DNA from 4 places in the Streptomyces sp. NPDC093064 genome. Region 3 is predicted to be linked to each of the others. Evidence: riboswitches for the same ligand, from Rfam matches in the RefSeq annotation. Region 3 holds a riboswitch; each other region holds the start of a gene.

Region 1 (4,926 bases), on a different contig from region 3:
GCGCCGCGCAGCGAACCGCAGTAGACGGGAAGGGCGTTGGCGCCGTGCGCCTCGATCGCGTCGCACAGCGTGTCGACGAACGCGCTGTTGCCGCTCAGTTCGTGGGCGCGGTAGAAGAGCACGCCGACGGTCGGGCGGCCGGCCACCAGGGCACGTTCGCCGTGGACGCCGTACTCCGGCATCCGCCGCGGCTCCTCGAAGCCCTCGCCGGTCAGCAGCACCGTGTCGGAGAGGAACCGGGCGAGTTCCGCCAGGTTCTCCGGGCCGCCCTCGACGAGGTACTTCAGCGCCTCCGCCACGACTCCGGCCGGCACCGACGACTCGGCCATCAACTCGGCGTCCGGTACGGCCTCTCCGCCCAGCAGCACGGTCGGCACGCCGGCGGCCTTCAGCGCGGCGAGCCCGTCCTCCCAGGCGCGCTTGCCGCCGAGCAGCCGTACGACGGCGATGTCCGCGCCGTCGAGCAGCCCCGGAAGCTCCTCGTCGACGTCCACACGGGTCGGATTGCCGATCCGGTAGGAGGCGGCCGAGGCTCGGGCGGCGAGCAGATCGGTGTCGGCGGTCGACAACAACAACACTGTGCTCATGCGGGCGCTCCCGGTGGAATGAAAGGCAGTCCTTGCGGCGCGCCCGACTCGATGAGCCGCCAGAGCGCGTCCGTGTCCGCGTGCTGTTCGATCAGGTCGCCGAGCCGGTCGAGCTGCTCCTCGCGCAGCGCGGCGAACGAGGTGTCGGGCGCCGGCACGAAACGGCGCCCGGCGGCGGCCGCCACCTCGCGCAGGAAGGCGCGCCGGAAGCCGTCCGACTCCAGCGAGCCGTGCCAGTGCGTGCCCCAGACGGCCCCGACCCGGCAGCCGTCCAAGAAGGGCTCCCCGCCGGTGACTTCGGCGACCCCGTGGTGGATCTCGTATCCCTCGACCCGCTCGCCGAGGGCTTCGCCCCGCGGCCGGGTGAGGGTCTTCTCGCGGGCGAAGGCGACCCGTACGGGCAGCAGGCCCAGCCCGTCGACGTGTCCGCGCCGGCTCTCCACGTCGTCCTCGATGTGCTCGCCGAGGATCTGGAAGCCGCCGCAGATGCCCAGCACCGGCCGCCCCTCGGCGGCCCTGCTCGCCAGAGCCCGTGCGAGCCCCCGCTCCCGCAGCCATTCCAGCGCCCTGACCGTGCCGCGTGTGCCGGGCACGACGACGAGGTCGGCGTCGGTCAGCTCCTCGGGCCGGTCCACGAACCGCACGACGACGCCCGGTTCGGCGGCGAGCGCGTCCACGTCGGTGAAGTTGGACATCAGCGGCACGGCGCAGACGGCGACCCGCAGCACGTCCTCCCCGACCGGGGGCGCCACGGCGGACTCCCGCACGGCGCCCCGCAGAGACACGCGCAGCCCGTCCTCCTCGTCGATGCCGAGCCCGTGCCGGAACGGCAGCACGCCGTACGTACGCCGGCCGGTGAGCCCGTGCAGCATGTCGAGCCCGGGTTCGAGCAGCGAGACGTCCCCGCGGAACTTGTTGACGAGGAACCCGGCGACGAGTTCCTGGTCCTCCGGCGACAGCAGCGCGAGCGTGCCGTAGAAGGAGGCGAAGACGCCACCGCGGTCGATGTCGCCGACGACGAGCACGGGCAGCCGCGCGCCGCGCGCGATCCCCATGTTGACGATGTCGGTCCGGCGCAGGTTGATCTCCGCCGGGCTGCCCGCCCCCTCGCAGATCACCGCGTCGTACGTGCTCCGCAGCTCGGCGAGGCAGTCCAGCACGGTGCCGAGGAGCTTCTGCTGCCGCCCGCCGTGGTAGCCGCGCGCGCTCAACTCGCCCACCGGTTTGCCCAGCAGGACGACCTGGCTGCTCTGCTCGCCGCCCGGCTTGAGCAGCACCGGGTTCATCAGCGCGGTCGGCTCGATGCGGCAAGCCTGGGCCTGCATGGCCTGCGCCCGCCCGATCTCGGCGCCCTCCCGGGTGACGAACGAGTTGAGGGACATGTTCTGCGCCTTGAAGGGGGCGACCTTCACGCCCTGGCGCACCAGCCACCGGCAGATCCCGGCGGTGACGACGCTCTTCCCGGCGTCGGAGGTGGTGCCGGCGACGAGCAGACCGCCACTCATGACGTCCGTCCTCTCTTCAACAGCCGTACGCCCGCGCACACGCCGAGCGCGAGCCAGCCCACGCGGCGGGAGAGCCGTACCGCGCGCTCGATGTCACCCGGCCGGACGGCGCGTCCGGCGCCGTTGAGCACCGGGCGGTGCTCAACACGCCCGGCGTACGAGAGCGTGCCGCCCAGCCGCACCCCGAGCGCCCCCGCGAACGCGGCTTCCACCGGACCGGCGTTGGGGCTCGGATGCTTCCCGGCGTCGGCGCGCCAGGCCCGTACGGCACCGCGCGGGTCGTCGCCCGCGACGGCCGCCAGGGCGGCGGTGAGCCGTGCCCCCGGCCATCCGGCGAGGTCGTCGAGCCGGGCCGAGGCCCAGCCGTAGCGGCGGTACCGGGGGGACTTGTGCCCGACCATGGCGTCCAGGGTGTTGACCGCGCGGAAACCGAGGAGGCCCGGCACACCGGCGGCGGCGCCCCACACCAGCGCGCCCACCACCGCGTCGGACGTGTTCTCGGCGACGGACTCGACGACGGCCCGGGCGATCCCGTCGGCGTCCAGCGCCTGCGGATCACGCCCGCACAGATGCGGCAGCCGCGCCCGGGCGTCCTCGACGTCCCCGGCCCCCAGCGCGCGCCCGATCTCCCGCGCCTCACGGGCGAGGGAGGTCCCGCCGACGACGGCCCAGGTGGCTGCGGCGGTCAGCGCGACGGACGCGGTACGGGAGGAACGCGCGGCGGACACGGCCAGCGCGGCCGACGACACGACGCCCCCCACGCACACGGCGGTGTGCAGGGCGCCCCAGCCGCGGTGATCCCGCCACAGCGCGCGTTCCACGGCACCCGCGGCCCGTCCGAACACGGCGACGGGATGCCCGCGGCGCGGATCGCCGAGGATCAGGTCACCGAGGAGGCCGGCGGCGGCGCCGTACGCGAAGTCGCGATCGGCACCCATCGGGTCAGCCGGTCGTGCGGTCGGTCGGACAGACGCTGGTGAACCTTGGTCGGCAGCCGCGCATGGCGATATGTGTCCTCACTCAGGGTGTCCACGCCCTGGTTCGACGAGACCGGCGGCGAGAGTTCCTGACTCCCGGGGAAGTTCTTCCCCGGTCACAGTGGCGGGACCGCGCCGGATTCGCACCGGACTTCCTCTCCTGCCGCCGTACTTGGCTCCGGCAGTCCACCACGCACCGCGAACACCCGTCAACCTGCCGTTGACCTGCGCGGGGGTACTGAGATGAGGCCCACACCGCGGGCACCGGGGACCAGAAGACCCGCCCTTCCCGGGCCGCCGTGGGGACGGCCCGGGAAGGGCGGGTGACGTGAGGGGGCGGGACCCGGACCCGAACCCGGTTGCCAGGGTCCGGGCCGCGCCGGGCTATGCCACGATCAGGTAGATCCCGTAGGCCACGGCGGCGGCGCACGCGGCGAAGCAGGCGTAGGCGCCGGTGACCGCGAGGGTCCCGCCGCCGTGGCCCGCGGCGACGGCCCGCTCGCGGCGGGAGAGGCCGGCGATGCCGAGGGTGAACAGGGCCACGAGGCCCACTGCGACGCCGAGGCTGACGCCGAAGACGGAGCCGAGGGCCACCCAGTCGATCTTCATGGTGCTTCTCTTCCTTCTGCCTGTGGCGCGGGCTCAGACGGCGGCGGCCGGCGGGGTCGCCACGGACGCGGGATCACCGGCGGGCGCGGAGGCCTGCGCGGGGATCGTGGCCGTGAGCTCTTCGGTCACCGGGGAGGCCGGGGGCGGGGTGACGGCGGCGATGGCCTGGGTGACCACGCCGGCCGGCTCCTCGGTCTCGTTGACGTTGGTGTGGTCGACGACCTCGCGGCGGGAGATCTTCCAGATGGCGGCGCTGGAGGCCACCAGGAACGCGGCGACGAGCCAGGTGCCCCAGTCGCCGAGGCGCGTCACCGCCTCCGCGCCGGCCGCGACCAGGGCCGCGGCGGGCAGCGTGAGGGCCCAGGCGACGGCCATGCGGGTCGCGGTGGACCAGCGGACCACGCCGCCCTTGCGGCCCAGGCCCGCGCCCATCACCGAACCGGAGACGACGTGCGTGGTGGAGAGGGAGAAGCCGAGGTGGGAGGAGGCCAGGATGGCGGTGGCCGCGCTGGTCTGCGCGGCGAAGCCCTGCTGCGGCTGGAGGTCGGTCAGGCCCTTGCCCATGGTGCGGATGATGCGCCAGCCGCCGATGTAGGTGCCGAGCGCGATGGCCAGGCCCGCCGAGAGGATGACCCAGGTGGGAGGGTTGGACCCGGGGGAGAGGGCGCCGCCGGCGATCAGGGCGAGGGTGATGACGCCCATCGTCTTCTGCGCGTCGTTGGTGCCGTGGGCCAGCGAGACCAGGCCCGCGGAGGCGATCTGCCCGGCGCGGTGGCCCTTCTCGGCCGCCTTGCCGTTCGAATGCGACTTACGGCCGATGCCGTACGACAGCCGGGTCGAGACCAGCGCGGCGAGACCCGCGACGACCGGGGCGGCGACCGCCGGGATGAGGACCTTGGTGAGCAGGACACCGCCGTGCACGGCGCTGAAGCCGGCCGAGGCGATGGTGGCGCCGATCAGACCGCCCATGAGGGCGTGCGAGGAACTGGAGGGGAGTCCGACCAGCCAGGTCAGCAGGTTCCAGAGGATCGCGCCCACCAGGGCGGCGAAGATGACTTCGGGACGGATGCCGTTCTCGTCGACGAGACCCTTGGAGATCGTGTTGGCGACCTCCACGGACAGGAAGGCGCCCACCAGGTTCAGCACGGCGGACATGGCCACCGCGACCTTGGGCTTGAGCGCACCGGTGGAGATGGTCGTGGCCATCGCGTTTGCGGTGTCGTGGAAACCGTTCGTGAAATCGAACGC
Region 2 (4,926 bases), on a different contig from region 3:
ACACGGCGGACACGGCCCGGCGGGAGAGCGTGCTCGCGCAGTGGCGGACGGTCGTGTCCAACCGCCCCTTCCTGCTCTTCGCCACCGCCATGATCGGCTCCTACGTGCTCACCTTCCAGGTGTACCTGGCCCTTCCGCTGGCGGCGGCGGATGCCCTGGGGGCGAACGGCACGGCGGTCACCAGCGGGCTCTTCATCGTCTCCGCTGCGGTGGCCGTCATCGGCCAACTGCGCCTGACCGGCTGGGCCAAACAGCGGTGGCAACCCAGCCAGGCGCTGGTGCGGGGACTGGCCGTGATGGGGCTGGCCTTCCTGCCGCTCGCGCTCGCCCCGCGCGGCTCCTCGGGGGCCGCGCTGGTCTCGCTGGTGGCCGCGGTGGTCCTGCTCGCGGTGGGTTCCGCCGTGGTCTACCCGTTCGAGATGGACACCGTCGTCGCCCTGTCGGGCAACCGCCTGGTCGCCACCTACTACGGGCTTTACCACACCGTCTCCGGCCTGGGCATCACCCTGGGCAACCTGGTCACCGGCGCACTGTGGGACTTCGCCCAGCGCCACCATGCCCTCTGGATGACCTGGACGGCCCTGACCGCCACCGGACTCGTGTGCGCCGCCTCGGTCGCGGCGCTCGCCCGTGCCGGGCGGCTCACCACCCAGGCAGAGCCCGAGCCCGCCCCCGCCTGACGGAAAGGAGATCGCCGGCCCGCGGGTTCGAGGTGTCGCCGACCCGCGGGGTCAACTCCCCAGGGTCAACTCCCCAGGGACGACAGTGCGGTGGCGACCCGTCCGGCCACCTCCGGCGGGGTCGAGGCGTGCGGGGAGAGCCTGAGCGAGTCGGTGCGCACGGTCGCGGTGACGCCTTCGGCGTGCAGCGCCTTGGCGACGAGGGACGGATCGTGGTCCGGCACGGTGAAGGAGAGGATGCCCGCGCGCCGCGCCTTGTCGGCGGGGGAGAGGACGCGGCCGCCGCACGCCTCGACGACCTCGGTGAGTTCGGCGATCCGTACGGCGATCGCGGCTTCGATCGCGGCGACGGTGTGCCGCTCGACGAGGTCCAGCGCGGCCGCGAACGCGGCGGCCGTCACCGGGCTCAGATTGGTGATCGACCACCGTCGTGCGTCCGGGGCGGGCGGGTGCTCGGCTCCGTCGAAGAGGCCGACCTCCTCGACACCCGTCCAGCCGGTGAGGACCGGCTCCAGGGATTCCAGGGCGCGGTCGGACAGCGTGGCGAAGCCGGTCGACCATCCGGCGCGCAGCCATTTCTGGCCGCCCGCGACCACCACGTCGGCGGCGTCCCAGGGCAGCGAGGCGACACCGAACGCCTGGATGGCGTCCACGATCAGCAGCCGGTCGGGTCCGATCGCCTCGCGCAGCGCCGCCAGGTCGGCACGGAACCCGGTGCGGAAGTCCACGGCGCTGACCGACACGGCCACGACGTCGTCGGTCAGCGCGGCGCGGACCAGGTCGGGGGTGACTCCGGAGCCGGGCGCGGGGTCGATCCAGCGCGGCGTGGCCCGGCCCAGGTCCGCGGAGCGGCGCCACGGGTAGTGGTTGGCCGGGAAGTCGGTGCGTGGCGCGAGGACCACGCCCTCTCGGATACCGAGCGCGGCGTGGAACAGTCCGGTGGACGCGTTCGGGAGGAGCACCGTGTGCCGGGCGTCGGTGCCGGCGAGGCGGGCGGCCGTGTCCCGCGCGGTCTCCTCCGCGCGCATCAGGGTGTCCACGGTGGTGTGGTCGGCGCGGGCGGACGCCTCCAGGGCGCGCGCGGTGGCGGTGACGGCGTCCCGGGAGGGCGGCCCGAAGCGTGCGAAGTCCAGGTACCCGGCGGGTGTGTCGAAGTGGGCGGCGTACGACGTGAGCACGGGGCTCGTCCCTCCGGGTGGTGCGTGCGGATCGAGTGGCGCGGCGGGTGGAGTGCCTGCGGGTGCGCCGGACGGCGGGGCAGCAGCGTGCGCCGTCCCACGGGTCTCAGCTGGTCAGAGCATGCCAGCGCATCTTGCCACAGCACCGGAGCGCTCTGTCGGGCCGTTGCCGGCACCACGCACGGCTTCCTCGGCAACGCCCCGGCGGACACTCCGGGCTCCCGCCGCGCGGAGGCCGCCTACACGGCGTTGACGCTCCAGGGTCGAAAAGGGCCTCCGCCAGTTCCGCGGAGTACGGCTGGTGGAGAAGATCACGTCCGTGGTTGCGGTCTTGGCCGGGCGCGCGGTACGCGATACCGTCTGTCCGATATCGACGACGGCACGACGGAAGCCGGTGGGAATCCGGCACGGTCGCGCCACTGTATGCGAACACCCCAGGGATGTTCGTGAGTCAGACCCGTGGCTGTCGTCCTGTGCACCACCGAGATGGGACGCGAACTCCCAGAGGAGGTTCTGCCATGGCGCAGACCGTCGCTCAGCCGACTGCCACCCCCGCCGTTCCCGCCACGCTGCCGCTGAAGGCGATAGCTCCCTGGGCGGTCTTCTTCGGCGTTCTCATGCTGGTCCTGCTCTACTTCGTCGGCGCCGAGCAGGGCGCCACCTCCGTGTTCAGCGGCACGGACGTCCACGAGTGGGTGCACGACGCCCGCCACCTGCTCGGCTTCCCCTGCCACTGAGGCGAGGGACGCCGCACGCTCATGAACTCCGCAACGGTAAGAAACCTTCTGGTGCGGGGCATGCTCGCCGGTCTCGCCGCCGGTGTGCTCGCCCTGGTCGCCGCCTACTTCCTCGGGGAGCCGTTCGTCGACAAGGCGATCGGCCTCGAGGAGGCGCACTCCCACTCCCACTCTCATGACGAGGTGGAAGTCGTCTCCCGTTCCCTTCAGTCCACCGCCGGTCTCGCCACCGGCGTCCTGGTCTACGGGGTCGCCTTCGGCGGTATCGCCGCGCTCGCCTTCTGCTTCGCGCTGGGCCGCGTGGGCCGCTTCTCCCCGCGAGCGACCGCGCTGCTGCTGTCCGGCTGCGCGCTGCTGGCCGTGTACGTCGTGCCGTTCCTGAAGTACCCGGCCAACCCGCCCGCGGTCGGCCAGGAAGACACCATCGGCAAGCGCACGACCCTGTACTTCCTGATGATGCTGCTCAGCATCCTCCTCGCGATCGCCGCCACGATCCTGGGCAAGCGCCTCGCGCCCACGCTGGGCACGTGGTACGCGACGGTGGCCGCGGTGGCCGCCTTCGCCGTGGTGATCGGGCTGGCGTACGCCTTCCTGCCGGTTGTGAACGAGGTGCCGGCGGACTTCCCGGCCACCCTGCTGTGGCGGTTCCGGCTCTCCGCCCTGGCCATGCAGACCGTCCTGTGGGGCGGATTCGGGCTGCTGTTCGGTGAGTTGGCCCAGCGGCTGCTGAACCCCAGGCCCGCGACCGCTGCGTCCGGGCAGGCGGTGTCGGCCGCGCACTGATCGCTTCGGCACACGACAGGGCCCTTCGGATCCGTCCGGGGGCCCTGTGGCGTTCCTCAGGGCGCCGCCAGCGGCTGTCCGAGCCGCAGATTCCAGCGGCCGGCCCGACCACTGAACTCCGTTGCCGTCAAAGGCGGTACGTCCAGCCGCCAGAAGCCGGCCGCGGGCACGCCCAGTACATGGACGACCGCGGCCCGTACGACCTCCGGCTCGACCACCGCGAGCGTACGGCCGTCGGTGTCCCGCGCGCTGTCCAGCCAGAGCCCGACCCGCTCGCACGCGTCCCGCACCGACTCCCCGCCGTGCGGTGCGCAGTCGGGGTCGGCGAGCCAACGGCCCACCGCTTCCGGCTCGGTGGCCATCACGTCCTCCAGGGTCCGGCCCCGCCAGCGGCCCGCGTCCAGACCGGCCAACTCCCGTACCACCACGCCGTCGAGGCCGAGCGCCGACGCCGTCTCCCGGCAGCGTGCGCTCGGGGACAGGAGCACGCGGGCGGCCGCGGGCAGCGACCCGGCCGCCGAACGGGCCTTGGCCGCCCCGCCGTCGTCGATCGAGTCGCCGTCGTCGAACCGGGCCTGCCGCAGCGACGGGCTCGTCGCGGGCGCGACGAGAGTGATTCGGATGGTCAACTTCACTCCTACCGAATGGTGTTGACGGCCGTGCCCGCGGCGCGGATCGCCTCGACCTCGCCGGGTGGCGCGGAATCGTCGGTGACGAGGGTGTGCAGCCGAGAGACCGGCGCGACGAAGGCGTGCGCCGTACGGGACAGTTTGGTGCCGTCGGCCACGGCGAGCACGCGCCGGGCGGAGTCGATCGCGGCCCGCTTCACCGCCGCGTCGTCCAAGTCGTAGGCGGTCAGGCCCTGTTGTGCGGTCAGCCCACAGCAGCCGATGACAGCGGTGTCGAAGCGCAGGGCCGCCAGCGAGGCCAGGGTCAGGGGGCCGGTGAGGGCCCCCTCGCCCGGACGTGGCCGGCCGCCGGGCACGAGGAGGGTGGTCTGCTCGGGGCTGTCGGCGAGCGCGTCGACGGCCTGGAGCGACAGCGGCATCACGGTCACCCGCCGGCCGCGCAGTGCCCTGGCCACTTCCAGGCAGGTGGTGCCGCTGTCGAGGACGACCGTCTCCCCGTCGGCGATCAGCGCGGCCGCGTCCGCGGCGATGCGCTGCTTGGCCCGCGTGCCCTCCTGCGCGCGCAGGGGGAAGGGCGGCTCCTCGCCGCGCAGCAGCAGGGTCCGGGCGCCGCCCCGGAAACGTTCCAGTACGCCTTGGGCGGCCAGGGCCTCCAGGTCGCGGCGGATGGTCATCTCCGAGGCTCCGGTGAGTTCGGCCAACTGGCCGACGCCGAGGCTGCCCGCCTCGCGCACCGCGTCCGTGATCTGCCTCAGACGGCCCGTGTTCCCCATGCGGCGATTGAACACCATGCGCCTGCAAACAGGAACACTGTGAGAAGAGGCGCTTTTCAAACACACTCCATGTTCGATACGTTCGCTTCATGGAGCGATCACTTCGCGCGGCGCGTCTGGCGACCTTCACGTACTTCATCCTCAAC
Region 3 (4,926 bases):
CGTGAACGGGCCCTGCTGACGCAGGAACAGCTGGTCGAACGGCTCAACTACTCGCATGCTTCAGTCGCTTCTGTCGAGCAGGGTCGGCGGATGCCCACCGCGCTCTTCGTCGAACGGGCCGAGGAGGCGCTGGAGTCGTTCGGTGTGCTGCGCGCGGTGGCCCGGCACGTGGGGCGGCAGCGGGGGCTGGCGGTCTGGTTCCGGGAGTGGGCGCAGTTGGAGGAGACGGCGGTCAGCCTGTGCACGTACGAGTGCCGGGTCGTACCGGGGCTGCTCCAGACCGAGGCCTACACGCGGGCGCTGATGCTCAACGTGCCGCCTCCGCCGACGGAGGAGCAGCTCCAGGAGCGGATCGCCGCTCGGCTGGCGCGGCAGGAACTGTTGACGCGCAGGCCGCCGGTCGCGTTCAGTTTCATTGTCGAGGAGTCGGTACTGCTGCGGCACACGGGAGGTGAGGAGGTCACCCGAGGACTGCTCGACCACCTCCTCGTCCGCACGAAACTGTGGAACGTGGAGCTGCAGATCATGCCGCAGAGGCAGCCGCACCACGCGGGTACGGACGGACCCATGCGACTCCTGGAGACCCCGGAACGTCAGTGGTTGGGGTACTCGGAGGGGCAGAAGACCGGACAGTTGGTCTCCGACCGAGAAGCGGCGAGCGTCATGCAGATGCGGTATGCCAAGATGCGCTCGCAGGCCCTGTCCCCAGTGGACTCGGCGGAGTTGTTGCAGCGGATGAGAGGGGCTCTATGAACACCGCCGGTGAACTGGACTGGTTCAAGAGCAGCTATAGCGGATCCGAAGGTGACGACTGCGTGGAAGTCGCACACGCTCCCGGAGCCGTGCACGTACGCGACTCCAAGCAGAGCGACGGGCCGCGATTCGAGGTCGCCTCCTCGACATGGGCGGATTTCCTCGGTCTCGTGGTGTAGTGCGACGAGTCAGGACGCCGGAGGCGGACTGCATCAGACGACGAGCGGGGTTCGGTGGATGCGCTGCTGAACCCCTGGGTGTTGGCCCTGCTCGGCATCGGCGTGGCCATGTTGATCTGGGCTGCCCTGGCGGGAACGGTGACCCGGCCCCGCTCTTGGCCGAGGATCAGCCCAGGGTCCGGGCGAGGATGCGTGTCTACCCCGAGGCCGGCCGTTTGGGACGGATGATGACCTCGCTGCCCAGGGGACTGTAACCAGCCGCGAGGAAAGCTCGAAGGGATCGAGCGTTGCCTGGGGCGACAGCGGCGAAAACCGGCTCACCGGTGGGGAGCAGGGTGAGCGCGTCACGCAGCAGGGAGCGACCGAGCCCAGCCGCACTGCTACCAGGGTCGTTGAGTTCGATGCTCATCTCGCGCCGTCCAGCCAGGCCACCGGCCAGTGTGACAAGGCCGCGTTCATCTCCGTAGACACGGACGTCGGTACGCAGAGCCTGAGCATGACGAACGCGTGGGTGGTCATCGACATCGAGACGTTCAGGCAGGCGGCGAGGGGCCGGCGCGCCACGCGCAACGAGTGTCGCGTCGACACTGTCGATCCACCCCTCGCGACCTGCGAGGTAGCGCAGGAAATCAGGAGCCATTGAAGCCCCGTAACCGTCGGGTCCTTGAGCCTGGATGTCGGAAGTGAACAGGGCGGTGGCGACCACGGCGTGCCCGGTGAAGGCGACCGAGCACTCCAGCCCACCCGGCAGAGGCGGAAGAACTGTTACGCGGCCGTCTGCAGGCGGGAAGCGTCCGTCGGCAGCATCGAGGAACATGCCCAGCAGCGGGTGAGACTCGGCCATGACGGTCCACCCTACGAGGGGTTGTTCGTCGTGGCAGCCACACCCGTTGGGTGAAGCGCCGGTAGGCCGTGGGCCGGGTCGGCCCAAAAGCAGCGATGGCTCAGTAGTCGCCCAGGAGCGTCCGCACCCTCCGCGGGTGTCCCGGTCGAGCCGTCCGTCAAACCGGCGAGCGTCCGATCGGAGGCATGACGCCCCGAAGCAGAGTGCCGAGCGCGTGGGCTCGCCCTCCACGGGTACTCGTCACCGCGTGTGGCGGCCTGACGACCGCACGACGAAGAGCCGGGACGAACGCATGCCCGAACTGCCGGATGTCGAGGGATTCCGCGAGGTGCTGATGACCTGCGGCCGGCGCCGGTGTGTCACGGACGTCGAGGTGCGGGACGCAGGGGTTCTGCGCGGCGTCAGCGCGCAGCGGCTGCGGAGGGAGCTGGTGGGCAGGCGTCTGGGGGAGGCGTGGCGGCACGGAAAGTGGTTGTTCGTGCCGACGGACGACGGTGGTCCCACTCTTGTCTGGCACTTCGGCATGACGGGGTCGCTGCGGTGCTGTTCCCCGGACGAACCGATCGAGGCGCACGACCGCGTCCTGCTGACGATCGACGGCTCCCGACACCTCCGCTATCGCGACCAACGCAAGCTGCATGGCGTGCGGTTGGCCGACGACACGGAGATCGAACGGATCACGGACGGTCTCGGTCCCGACGCCCTCACCGTGCGCGCACCGGAATTCAGGGAGCTGCTCTCGGGACGACGGCGCGCCGTCAAGAGCGCGCTGATGGACCAGTCCGTGATCGCGGGTCTCGGGAACCTCCTGTCCGACGAGATCCTCTGGCGGGCCGGTGTCCCTCCGCGGACTCCCGCGCGGGACCTGAGCGAGACCGAGATCCGGCGTGTCCATGCGGGGATGGGCCGGGTCCTTGAGACGTCCGTGGTCGCCGGGTGCGTGCCGCCGAGGCGCTCCTGGCTCACCGGGCACAGGGACGACAGCGAGCCGATGTGTCCTCGCTGCGGGTGGCCTCTGTGCTCGAACCGCGTCGGCGGGCGCCGCACGGTCTGGTGCCCGCAGTGCCAGAAATGAACGAAGCGGGCCGTTCTCAAGTGAGCCGACAGCAAGTGGGATGATGATCGGCGACATAAGGCGACGGCGGTCCGAGGAAGCCGGTGAGAATCCGGCGCGGTCCCGCCACTGTGACCGGTGAGCGAGTTCCGGAAGGCCACTGCCCCGCCCGGGGTGGGAAGGCGGGACGAGTGAAGACCCGGGAGCCAGGAGACTCACGCGGTCGCCTCCTCGAGCGACACCGGGGCGGATCTCCCCGGGAGGGGAGTGGTGCGGCGTGCCCGAGAGGCCGACGGACGAGGCACCGGGCGGTGCCGTGACGGGGAGCGGTTCGGTGCCGTGCCGGGTCGTCGTGTGCCGGGACTGCTGCTGCGGCAGCCCCAAGGTGACCGGGGTCGATCACGCGGCGCAGACCGCGCGGCTGCGAGCGGAGGTGCCGGTGCGCATCTCCGACTGCCTCGACGTGTGCGAGCAGGCGAACGTCATCGTGGTCCAGCCGTCCACCGCGGGCCGGGCCGCCGGTGCGCGGCCGGTCTGGCTCGGACTCGTCAACGATGCGGACGCGACCGAGGACATCGTCGCCTGGGTGCGCGCCGGAGGCCCGGGCGTGGCTCCCCTGCCGGACATCCTCGACCTTTACGCCATCACACCGCCACGACGTGCCACGGATTCCTGAGGCCCGCACGCGCGAGGAGGCCCGGACGCGTGAGGAGGCCGGCCCGTCGTCACCGGCCGGGGAACGGGCGGGCCTCGGCCGATGTGACCGCCTCGCCGGCCGGCACACCGTGCAGGACCTGGGCGAGCACCTCCGCGCCGCGCACCACGCGGGGGCCCGGCCGGTTGAAGTAGGACGGCCCGTCCAGCACCCAGACGCGGCCGGACCGAACGGCGGGCAGATCCGTCCAGCCGGGCAGCCCGGTGAGCAACGCGGCTTCCCACAGGGTGCGTTCAGGTGGGAAGCCGCACGGCAGGACGAGGACCACGTCCGGCTGTGCGTGGCGCACCGCCTCCCAGGTCATCGGCTTGGTGTGCTCGCCGGGCGCGGCGAGGAGAGGCTCACCGCCGGCGGTGGTGATCTGCTCGGGCACCCAGTGCCCGGCGGGCCACAGCGGGTCGAGCCACTCGATCGCCACGACCCGGGGCCGGCCGAGGCCGGCGACCGCGCCGCGGACCCGGGCGAGGCGCGCCTGCAACTCGCCCCGGCGCCGCTGGGCGCGCTCGCGCACGCCGAGCAGGTCCCCGACTGTGACAAGACAGTCCAGTACGTCGTCGAGCGTGCGCGGCTCCAGGCTGAGGACTCGGGTGCCGGCGTCGAGCAGCCGCACGGTCCGGCTGACCCTTTCGTACGACACCGCGCACACGTCGCACAGGTCCTGGGTGAGCACCACGTCGGGGCGCAGGGCGGCCAGAGCCTTGGTGTCCAGCGTGTACAGCGACGAGCCGGAGTGCGCCGATCCGCCGACGGCGTCGGAGATCTCCCGGCTGGTGAGCGCGTCCTGGTCCAGGTCGGCCCCCGTCACCACAGGCACCGAGGCGACCTCGCGCGGCGGCCAGTCGCACTCGTGGGTACGGCCGGCCAACTGCTCCGACAGGCCGAGTTCGGCGACGATGTCGGTTGCGGCGGGCAGCAAAGAGACGATGCGCATACCTCGACTGTAGGAGGCTCCGGGACCCGCGGACCTCGCGGATCCGCCGATTCCGGCGCCCGGCGTGCAGGGCATGCACGGCGTGATCGCACGAACCGACACCGGCTACTCGGCCGCCGACCGGGTGCTCCAACTGCACGGCGGCTACGGCTACCTCGGCGAGTACGGCCTTGAGAAGATCGTCCGTGACCTGCGCGTCCATCAGATCCTGGAAGGAACCAACGAGATCATGCGTGTCATCGTGGCCCGCGGCCTGACGGAGGCGTTCGGATGACCGCCGCCGAGGAACCCGTCCTGTTCCACACCGACGGACGGGCCGCCCACATCACCCTCAACCGGCCGAAGGCCCTCAACGCCCTCACCCACGAGATGGTGCGCCGCATCGACGCGGCACTGACGGCCTGGGAGCACGACCCGGCCGTGGAGACCGTCGTCGTCACCGGCGCGGGG
Region 4 (4,926 bases), on a different contig from region 3:
GGTCCTCCGGGTCGGGGAGGTAGGTGTCCAGCAGCGTCAGATAGAACTGGACGTGCACGGCCTCCTCGAACAGCTGCCTGCTCAGGTACAGGCGCGCCTCGGGGGAGTTGATGTGCTTGTACAGCGTGAGCACCAGGTTGTTCGCGACGATCGAGTCACCGGTGGCGAAGAAGGCCACCAGCCGTCCGATCAGGTGCTGCTCGGCCGGGCTCAGCTTGGCGAGATCGGCGACGTCCGAGTGGAGGTCGACCTCCTCCACGGTCCAGGTGTTCTTGATGGCGTCCCGGTAGCGCTCGTAGAAGTCCGGGTAGCGCATCGGACGGAGCGTCAGCTCGAAGCCGGGGTCGAGCAGGTTCTTGGTCTCGCTGGTCATTACTGGCAGGCCTCGCAGGACTCGGGGTTTTCCAGGGAGCAGGCGACCGCCTCGGGGTCCGGCGTCGCCTGGACGGGGACGGTGGCGCGAGCGGCCCGCGCGATCCGGGTCGCGGGGCGGGAGCGCAGGTAGTAGGTCGTCTTCAGGCCCTGCTTCCAGGCGTAGGCGTACATCGAGGAGAGCTTGCCGATGGTCGGCGTCTCCATGAACAGGTTCAGGGACTGGGACTGGTCCAGGAACGCGGTGCGGGCCGCGGCCATGTCGATCAGGCCGCGCTGCGGGATCTCCCACGCCGTGCGGTACAGCGTCCGCACGTCCTCGGGGATCCAGGCGAAGTCCTGCACCGAGCCGTTCGCCTCGCGCAGCGCCTCGCGGGTCCGGGCGTCCCAGACGCCTAGTGCCTTCAGATCGTTCACCAGGTACGAGTTGACCTGAAGGAACTCCCCGGAGAGCGTCTCGCGCTTGAAGAGGTTGGAGACCTGCGGCTCGATGCACTCGTACACGCCCGCGATCGAGGCGATGGTGGCGGTCGGGGCGATGGCGAGCAGCAGCGAGTTGCGCATGCCGACGGCGGCGATCCGCTCGCGCAGGGCCGCCCAGCGCTCCGGCCAGGTCAGCTCGACGTCGTAGTGGTCGGGGTGCAGCACGCCCCGGGCCGTACGGGTCTTCTCCCACGCGGGCAGCGGGCCCTCGCGCTCGGCGAGGTCGGCCGACGCCTCGTACGCGGCGAGCATGATCCGCTCGGCGATACGGGTGGACAGGGCCTTCGCCTCCGGGGAGTCGAAGGGCAGCCGCAGCTTGAAGAAGACGTCCTGAAGGCCCATGGCGCCCAGGCCCACCGGCCGCCAGCGGGCGTTGGAGCGGCCCGCCTGCTCGGTCGGGTAGAAGTTGATGTCCACCACGCGGTCGAGGAAGGTGACGGCGGTGCGGACGGTCTCGTCCAGCCGCTCCCAGTCGATGTCCCCGCCGGCCACGAACGCGCCGAGGTTGACCGAACCCAGGTTGCACACCGCCGTCTCGCCGTCGTCGGTGACCTCCAGGATCTCCGTGCAGAGGTTGGAGGAGTGGACGACGTGGCCGGGCTGTGCCGTCTGGTTGGCGGTGCGGTTGGCGGCGTCCTTGAAGGTCATCCAGCCGTTGCCGGTCTGCGCGAGGGTGCGCATCATGCGGCCGTACAGGTCGCGGGCCGGCATGGTCTTTTTCGCCAGGCCCCGCGCCTCCGCGGCGCGGTACGCGGCGTCGAACTCCTCGCCCCACAGGTCGGTCAGCTCCGGCACGTCCGCGGGGGAGAACAGCGACCACTGCCCGTCCGCGTTCACCCGGCGCATGAACTCGTCCGGGACCCAGTGCGCGAGGTTGAGGTTGTGCGTCCGGCGGGCGTCCTCGCCGGTGTTGTCGCGCAGCTCCAGGAACTCCTCGATGTCCGAGTGCCAGGTCTCCAGGTAGACCGCGGCGGCGCCCTTGCGCCGGCCGCCCTGGTTCACGGCGGCCACCGAGGCGTCCAGGGTCTTCAGGAACGGCACGATGCCGTTCGAGTGCCCGTTGGTGCCGCGGATCAGCGAACCGCGGGAGCGGATGCGGGAGTAGGCGATGCCGATGCCGCCGGCGTGCTTGGACAGACGGGCGACCTGGAGGTAGCGCTCGTAGATCGAGTCCAGCTCGTCCCTGGGGGAGTCGAGCAGGTAGCAGGACGACATCTGGGGGTGACGCGTACCGGAGTTGAAGAGGGTGGGGGAGGAGGGCAGGTAGTCGAGGCGGCTCATCAGCCCGTAGAGCGCCTCGACCTCGTCGACCGACCGCGCCGTGTCGTCCTGCGCGAGACCCGCCGCGACCCGCAGCATGAAGTGCTGCGGCGTCTCGATCACCTTGCGGGTGATCGGGTGCCGCAGCAGGTACCGGCTGTGCAGGGTGCGCAGGCCGAAGTAGCCGAAGCGGTCGTCGGCGGCCCGGTCGATCAGCGCGTCCAGGCGGTCGGCATGGGCGCGTACGAACTCGGCGGTCCGGTCGGCGATGAGGCCCTCGCGGTGGCCCACGGCGACCGAGTCGGTGAAGGAGGCGACGCCCTGGGACGCGGCCTCGGCGCGGACGGTGAGGGTCAGCAGCCTGGCCGCGAGCCGGGAGTAGGCGGGGTCCTCGGAGATGAGCCCGGCGGCCGCCTCCGTGGCCAGCTCGCGCAACTCGGCCTCGTCGGCCCGCGCCGACCGGCCGCGCAGCGCGGCGGCGGCGACCCGGCCGGGGTCGGCGTCGGGGAGGTCGGCGGTCAGCTCGGTCAGGGTCCGCAGCAGTACGGCACCTGGACCGTCGGTTTCCGGAGCTGTGACTGAAACCGGGTCTGCTGGCGCGATGGTCACGTGGAGCTCTCCCTCGCTCGGCACGGGGCCTCGCCGAGGGCAGGGGGCGGCACACGAGCGCACGCGGCGCCGCGTCCACCGGCCCATTCCACGAGGCCCGGACGTCAGGGCACCCGGACCGGACGGCCGGGCGCACTGTCGGCAGGTCCTCGGACTGACGCTCGTGGCGGCCCATGGGGGCATATGTGCACGAGTACACCGTTGCGGGACAGTTCCGGATTCGCACCGGATTCCCCTGCGGCGACAGTGAGCACGAGCATACATCTTGTGCTGAGTGAGTCGGGCACCCCCATATGTTGTGCCGCGTCGACTCCGGAACGTGTCAGAATGTCAACTCGTAGGTGAGCAGCATGATGTCGTCCAGGTGCGGGAGGGGGTTCCAGTCCCGGCCCGGCGTGCGGACGAAGCCCAGACGCTCGTAGATGCGGTGGGCGGTGTGCATCGTGCCCTGGGTGGACAGCACCACGCGGACACAGCCCTCCACGGCCCGTGCCCGGTCCAGGCAGGCCCGTACGAGGGCCTCGCCGACGCCTCGGCCGCGCGCCGTGTGCGCGACCGCGAGCATCCGTATCTCGGTCTCCCCGGGACCGGCGAGGTCGGCCATGGGGCCCGCGCCGGGGACGAAGGTCACGCCGCCGAGCACCGTCCCGTCCGCCACCGCCACCAGCACCTCGGCCGCGACCGCCCGCTTGGCCACGTCCCGCAGCTCGTCGAGATACCCGTCGCTCTCACCGAAGTCGAGGAGCCCGTCCCGGAGGTAGGCCTGGGCGGTGATCTCACCGAGGGTGCCGTACTCGCCGGGTTCCACCGGCCGGATCGCGATGTCCATGGCCCGAGTGTGCCGCACGGGCACGGCAGCGGGCCGCCGGATTTCTCCGGCGGCCCGTGGGATGCCCCTCCCGGGTGTCAGTGCGGGGCCGCCGCCGTGGCCGGCGGGAGCTCCACCTCGACGCCCGGGTCGCCGGCGTCCGCCGTGTAGTCCTCCGGCCGGGTCTCGTCCACGCCCTGAGGCGCCTTGACCGCCCTCAGCACGAACGTCAGGACCACCGCGACGACCGCGTTGAGCACGAACGCCGTCAGACCGATGTAGCCGATCTCGCCGATGCCCGGGATCTCCTTCGCCGAGCCGCCGAAGTGCTTCTGCGTCGGCGAGGCGACCCCGTAGGCGGCGACCGTGCCGTAGACCATGCCGACCGCCCAGCCCGCCAGCAGCGCCCAGCGGTGGAACCAGCGGGTGAACAGTCCGCCGACCAGGGCCGGGAAGGTCTGCAGGATCCAGATGCCGCCGAGCAGCTGGAAGTTGATGGCGACCGTCTTGTCCATGGTCAGGACGAAGACCAGCGCGCCCACCTTGACCAGCAGCGACACGATCTTGGAGACCCGGGTCTCCTCCTTCGGTGTCGCGTGCGGGCGGAGGAAGTCCTTGTAGATGTTGCGGGTGAACAGGTTCGCGGCGGCGATCGACATGATGGCCGCCGGCACCAGCGCGCCGATGGCGATCGCCGCGAACGCCACCCCCGCGAACCAGTCCGGGAACATGGTCTCGAACAGCTGCGGAATGGCCAGCTGGCCGTTCTTCACCTGCACGCCCGCCGCGATCGCCATGAAGCCCAGCAGGGCGAGCAGGCCCAGCATCAGCGAGTACAGCGGCAGGATCGTGGTGTTGCGGCGGATCACCTCGCGGCTGCGCGAGGACAGGGTCGCGGTGATCGAGTGCGGGTACATGAACAGCGCGAGCGCGGAGCCCAGGGCCAGCGTGGCGTACGTCCACTGGCCGGCCGCCGCCGGCACCAGACCGCCCGTCCCCGACTCGCTGAACTTCTGGTCCGCCTTGGCGAACACCTCGCCGAAGCCGCCCAGCTTGATCGGGATGTAGATGATGGCCACCGCGATCACGATGTAGATCAGGGTGTCCTTCACGAACGCGATCAGCGCGGGCGCGCGCAGTCCCGACGAGTAGGTGTACGCCGCCAGCACACCGAAGGCGATCAGCAGCGGCAGGTCCTTCACGAACCAGTGGGTGCTGTCGCCGCCGCCGACGCCCATCACGTCAAGCACGGCCTGGATCCCCACCAGTTGGAGCGCGATGTACGGCATGGTCGCGAGGATGCCGGTGAGCGCCACCGCCAGCGACAGGCTCTTGGAGCCGAACCGGCCGCGGACGAAGTCCGACGTGGTCACGTATCCGTGCCGGTGGGACAC

What was found. A riboswitch is a leader RNA that binds a small molecule or an ion and turns the genes downstream of it on or off. The one in region 3 is predicted to bind cobalamin.
Positions count from the first base shown of each region.
Region 1: another riboswitch for cobalamin. It lies ahead of ACIQFZ_RS20295 (cobalamin biosynthesis protein); the one in region 3 lies ahead of ACIQFZ_RS08195 ((2Fe-2S) ferredoxin domain-containing protein).
Region 2: another riboswitch for cobalamin. It lies ahead of ACIQFZ_RS20620 (CbtB-domain containing protein); the one in region 3 lies ahead of ACIQFZ_RS08195 ((2Fe-2S) ferredoxin domain-containing protein).
Region 4: another riboswitch for cobalamin. It lies ahead of ACIQFZ_RS02435 (ribonucleoside-diphosphate reductase subunit alpha); the one in region 3 lies ahead of ACIQFZ_RS08195 ((2Fe-2S) ferredoxin domain-containing protein).

Region 1 covers NZ_JBIVPK010000015.1:147,086-152,011, forward strand. Annotated here, with positions in the region: gene cobN (cobaltochelatase subunit CobN) at 1-587, opposite strand, end outside; gene ACIQFZ_RS20290 (cobyric acid synthase) at 584-2,092, opposite strand; gene ACIQFZ_RS20295 (cobalamin biosynthesis protein) at 2,089-3,030, opposite strand; cobalamin riboswitch at 3,130-3,267, opposite strand; gene ACIQFZ_RS20300 (hypothetical protein) at 3,454-3,678, opposite strand; gene ACIQFZ_RS20305 (inorganic phosphate transporter) at 3,712-4,926, opposite strand, start outside.
Region 2 covers NZ_JBIVPK010000016.1:6,041-10,966, reverse strand. Annotated here, with positions in the region: gene ACIQFZ_RS20630 (MFS transporter) at 1-680, shown strand, start outside; gene ACIQFZ_RS20625 (aminotransferase class V-fold PLP-dependent enzyme) at 746-1,858, opposite strand; cobalamin riboswitch at 2,199-2,340, shown strand; gene ACIQFZ_RS20620 (CbtB-domain containing protein) at 2,377-2,595, shown strand; gene ACIQFZ_RS20615 (CbtA family protein) at 2,617-3,378, shown strand; gene ACIQFZ_RS20610 (histidine phosphatase family protein) at 3,435-4,007, opposite strand; gene ACIQFZ_RS20605 (DeoR/GlpR family DNA-binding transcription regulator) at 4,016-4,780, opposite strand; gene ACIQFZ_RS20600 (MFS transporter) at 4,870-4,926, shown strand, end outside.
Region 3 covers NZ_JBIVPK010000005.1:30,365-35,290, forward strand. Annotated here, with positions in the region: gene ACIQFZ_RS08175 (Scr1 family TA system antitoxin-like transcriptional regulator) at 1-753, shown strand, start outside; gene ACIQFZ_RS08180 (DUF397 domain-containing protein) at 750-932, shown strand; gene ACIQFZ_RS08185 (hypothetical protein) at 1,129-1,776, opposite strand; gene ACIQFZ_RS08190 (DNA-formamidopyrimidine glycosylase family protein) at 2,069-2,851, shown strand; cobalamin riboswitch at 2,925-3,047, shown strand; gene ACIQFZ_RS08195 ((2Fe-2S) ferredoxin domain-containing protein) at 3,108-3,506, shown strand; gene ACIQFZ_RS08200 (cobalamin-binding protein) at 3,556-4,476, opposite strand; partial or broken gene ACIQFZ_RS08205 (acyl-CoA dehydrogenase family protein) at 4,571-4,750, shown strand; gene ACIQFZ_RS08210 (enoyl-CoA hydratase/isomerase family protein) at 4,747-4,926, shown strand, end outside.
Region 4 covers NZ_JBIVPK010000001.1:542,241-547,166, forward strand. Annotated here, with positions in the region: gene ACIQFZ_RS02430 (ribonucleotide-diphosphate reductase subunit beta) at 1-373, opposite strand, end outside; gene ACIQFZ_RS02435 (ribonucleoside-diphosphate reductase subunit alpha) at 373-2,724, opposite strand; cobalamin riboswitch at 2,847-3,001, opposite strand; gene ACIQFZ_RS02440 (GNAT family N-acetyltransferase) at 3,047-3,553, opposite strand; gene mctP (monocarboxylate uptake permease MctP) at 3,631-4,926, opposite strand, start outside.